One region of the Kistimonas ophiarachnellae genome, then DNA from elsewhere that is predicted to be linked to it. Evidence: predicted binding sites of a transcription regulator. Region 1 holds the regulator's gene; the other holds the start of a gene.

Region 1 (2,188 bases):
GTTTTTCTCTTTGTGTTTGAGGATCTGGCGATCAAGTTTGTCGGCCAGAAGATCAATGGCAGCATACATATCTTCATGCTCGGCGGACGCTGCGATATCCGCACCGCGTATGTGGAGCGTCGCTTCTGCAAGCTGTCTGACTTTTTCCACGCTCAGCGTAACCTGGATATTGGTTATGCTATCGCAGTGTTCAGCGAGCTTGTTTAGTTTTTTGGTAACATACTCGCGGAGAGACTCGGTAACTTCGACATGATGTCCGCTGATGTTAACTTGCATGCGTTACTCTCCTGATCACAGGTTCGCTCACATCCGGTTTGCACTCCGTACGAACCGGGCTGACGGCTCTAGTGTACCATTGCTCAGGGGCGGTCGTCTTGGGTTTTTGCGACCTATTTACCGGAATGCGCGTATGTTTGTACGTGCCCTAACCGGTTGTTAGGCACAGCGTAGACTACACCAGCCGTTTTCGTTCGTTAGATGGCGGAATCAGGATGGATTCCCGGTACTTGGCAATGGTTCGCCGTGCGACCTGAATGCCCTGTTCCGCCAGCAATGCGGCGATCTTGTTATCGCTCAGGGGCTTTCTCGGGTTCTCCTGGGAGACCAGTTTCCTGATCAGCGCCCGAATGGCGGTGGAAGAACATTCTCCCCCGGATGCCGTGCTGACATGGCTGGAGAAGAAATATTTCAATTCAAAAATGCCCCGGGGCGTATGCATGTATTTCTGGGTGGTAACACGGGAGATGGTGGATTCGTGCATCTCCACGCTTTCAGCAATATCGTGCAGCACCAGGGGTTTCATGGCTTCCTCGCCATAGTCGAAGAACCCGCGTTGGTAGTCGACGATGCGGGTGGCGACCTTGAGCAGGGTTTCGCTGCGGCTTTGCAGACTTTTGATAAACCAGCGGGCTTCCTGAAGCTGGTTTTTCAGGTAGGTATTGTCGCTGCTGTTATCCGCCCGGCGGATCAGCGAGGAGTAGCCGGTATTGATGCGCAGACGTGGCGACGCATCAGGATTCAGTTCAACAACCCACTCGCCCTGCTTCTTGCTGACCAGTACGTCTGGAATGACATATTCTGCTTCACCGGTTTCAAGGCTGCTGCCGGGCTTCGGGTTCAGGGTTTGGATCAGTTCAATGGCGGCTTTCAGCTCGGGCTCCTTGAGCTTTGCCTTGCGCATGATAGTGGTGTAATCACGGCTGCCCAGACGATCCAGGTGCTGATCAACGACCTGCTTGGCGGCAAGTAGCGCGGGTTCTTCCAGAACGTCAGGACCGTTTAGCTGTATCAGAAGGCATTCGCGTAGATCCCTGCAGGCTACGCCGATCGGGTCAAACTGCTGGATACGACGTAACATGACCTCGACCTCATCAAGTTCGAGTTCCAGTGTCGGATCCATGCCCTCAAGGATGTCTTCCAGAGAGCAGGTCAGATAACCGTCGTCGTTTATTGCATCGATAATCGCCATACCGATCAGGCGATCGGTGTCACTCATCGGGGTCAGGTTGAGTTGCCACTCAAGATGATCCTGCAGGGAATCGGGGGCGCTGCTGCGGCTGGTAAAGTCGTCGTCAGAGCGTTCGCTCTGGGAGCTGGATGAGGATTGGTAGATGTCGTCCCAGCCGCTGTCCACGGGTAGTTCCGTAGGAATCTGATCGCTCCACTCTTCCTGGGATTCCGATTCTTCTGAGGATTTTTCTGTTTTTTCGCCCGCTGCAAAGTCAGTCAGGCCGGTTTCACTGCCGGCATCGCTGTCCTGCGTTGCTGCGTCATCGGCTGAACTGTTTTCAGGCGTGTTTTCCTCCTGTTCAAGCAGCGGATTGCTCTCAATGGCCTGCTGGATCTCCTGTTGCAGATCCAACGTTGACAACTGCAGCAGCCTGATAGCCTGCTGCAGTTGAGGGGTCATGGTCAGTTGCTGGCCAATCTTGAGTTCCAGTGATGGCTTCATGACTCTACCGGTCCTGGTTGCACTACATCTGATTCACGGTTGTCGTTCTTGCTCATCCCTGAGAGCTTGCCAGGTGCCTGTTTGCACCTGCGGCTATTCAGTCTGTTGCGACAGTTATCGCTTTCGCGACGGTATAGTACATGGCTGGATCGGATTTTGCATCAGATACGGAAGTGTTCTCCGAGATAGACGTCGCGAACCTTCTGGTTGGCCATGATGGTGTGACTGTCGCCCTCG
Region 2 (2,188 bases), on a different contig from region 1:
GCAGATTCGCGAATGGCTTCCAGGTCTTCAATCGTGCGATAGACAAAGCAGTTGTCCCGGTCATGGCCCGGCACAGGGGGAACAAAAGGATAGGAACCTGTCGCCAGCACCAGTTTATCGTAGGCGACCCGACGACCACTGTCTGACACGACGGTCTGTGTTGATCGCTCAATGCTGGCAACACGATCATCAAGCACCAGCTCAATACCTGACTGATCGTAAAAACCACTGCTAACCATGCTCAAATCATCAGCAGTCTTACCACTGAAAAACTCACTTAAATGTACCCTGTCGTATGCAGGCCTCGGTTCTTCACCAAAAACAATGACGTCATATTGCTCAAGGCCACCGGCATCCACCAGCTTTTCGATAAACCGATGGCCCACCATGCCATTGCCTACTACGACCAGTGTTTCCTTATGCTGCATACCTGGCTCCAGTCATTTTATTGTTCTCGCGTTGGATGAAACCAACCTGACTACACCGATAAAGCAAATATCACGCCTAAGTCAGATACTTCTTAAATAACAATGCATTAGAGGAAATATTTACAACTAGAACACGTCATTCTGGACGCGCTGCACCAAGACGGAGCACGACAGGGGTTTATTTCAGTGCTTCAGGACACACACAATTTGGTGCAGTAAATTTCCCCGGGCACAACGAATGTGCCCGTCAGGCAGTGGCGACATTCATCCATTTCCCTAAAGAAAAACCCATAGGAGGGAATAAAACCGCTTTAGTCCGATGATCAATCCGCCTCAACAACACAACATCACCACTCTGGCCTGATCTTTGCTCAAGGAGATCTTGACAACAATAACGCACGTCTCGACAAGGAGCAGACATGTCAGAACCCGATAAAATCAATCTATTTTCATTTACAGGAAAGATGCGCGTCCTGCACCTTTCATGGATCGCCTTCTTTATTACCTTTGTCGTTTGGTTTAACCATGCGCCGCTGGTCACAGCGATTGCTGACTCGCTGTCACTCACTCGGGAACAGCTCAAGACCCTCTTAATCCTGAACGTGGCCTTGACCATCCCTGCCCGCGTGATCATCGGTATGTTGACCGACCGGTTTGGCCCCCGCCGTGTATATTCGGCATTACTCGCGCTTTGCAGTATTCCCTGCTTTATGTACGCGCTGGCCGACAATTTCACCCAGGCCGCCATCGCCCGTTTCCTGCTGGGCTGTATCGGCGCCGGTTTTGTGATTGGTATCCGGATGGTGTCTGAGTGGTTCCCTGCCAAGCAGCTGGGTACTGCTGAAGGCATCTATGGCGGCTGGGGCAACTTTGGTTCCGCTGCTGCGGCCATGACTCTGCCTACAGTCGCCCTGTTGTTCGGCGGCGAGGATGGCTGGCGCTATGCGGTCGGCATAACAGGCTTGATGTCACTGGCATACAGCGTCGTTTACTACATGAGTGTCAGTGATACCCCAAAAGGTTCAACCTATTTCCGGCCAAAGAACCTGGGCGGTATGGAAGTCACATCCAAAGGTGATTTCGCGCTGTTGCTGATTATGAAAATCCCAATGTATGCCGCGTTGGCACTGCTGACCTGGAAACTGTCACCTCAAGGGGTCAGTATGCTGTCAGCGGAAATCTCCACGGCAATATACGTCGGTCTGACTCTGCTTTACCTCGTGGATGCCTGGAAAGCCTGGCAAATCAACAAAAGCCTCTTCAGCAAGCCCGTTCCCACTATCCATCAGTACAAGTTCAAGCAGGTTGCCGTGCTGAACGTCCTGTACTTTGCCACGTTTGGCTCTGAGCTGGCCGTTGTTTCCATGCTGCCATTGTTCTTCATGGACACCTTCGAACTGGATCCGGTCATGGCCGGCCTGGTCGCTTCGGCCTATGCCTTCATGAACCTGATGTCACGTCCCGGTGGCGGATTGATCAGTGACCGCTTCGGCCGCAAGACAACCCTGCTGGTATTAACGGCAGGACTGTCTGTTGGTTACGCCACCATGTCCATTATCGATTCCAGCTGGCCGCTGGTGCTTGCCGTTGTCGCCGCCATGACCTGTTCCTTCTTCGTACAAGCCGGTGAAGGCGCCGTATTTGCGGTAGTACCGCTGATCAAGCGCCGCCTGACGGGCCAGATCGCAGGCATGACCGGCGCTTACGGTAATGTGGGCGCCGTCTTCTACCTGACCGTACTTTCCCTGGTGGACTACCAG

The links. The regulator sigma-54, encoded in region 1, starts transcription at its own class of promoters, with help from an activator protein. The targets are predictions, from matches to a motif close to TGGCACNNNNNTTGCTNT.
Region 2: AC27K1_RS03815 (NarK family nitrate/nitrite MFS transporter) is a predicted target of sigma-54. The motif match lies at 785-802, and genes of this name have one in related genera.

What each region holds. Positions count from the first base shown of each region.
Region 1 covers NZ_BAAJPA010000021.1:45,221-47,408, forward strand. The annotation lists gene hpf (ribosome hibernation-promoting factor, HPF/YfiA family) at 1-276, opposite strand, end outside; gene AC27K1_RS20015 (RNA polymerase factor sigma-54) at 452-1,951, opposite strand; gene lptB (LPS export ABC transporter ATP-binding protein) at 2,113-2,188, opposite strand, start outside.
Region 2 covers NZ_BAAJPA010000002.1:358,453-360,640, forward strand. The annotation lists gene nirB (nitrite reductase large subunit NirB) at 1-428, opposite strand, end outside; gene AC27K1_RS03815 (NarK family nitrate/nitrite MFS transporter) at 848-2,188, shown strand, end outside.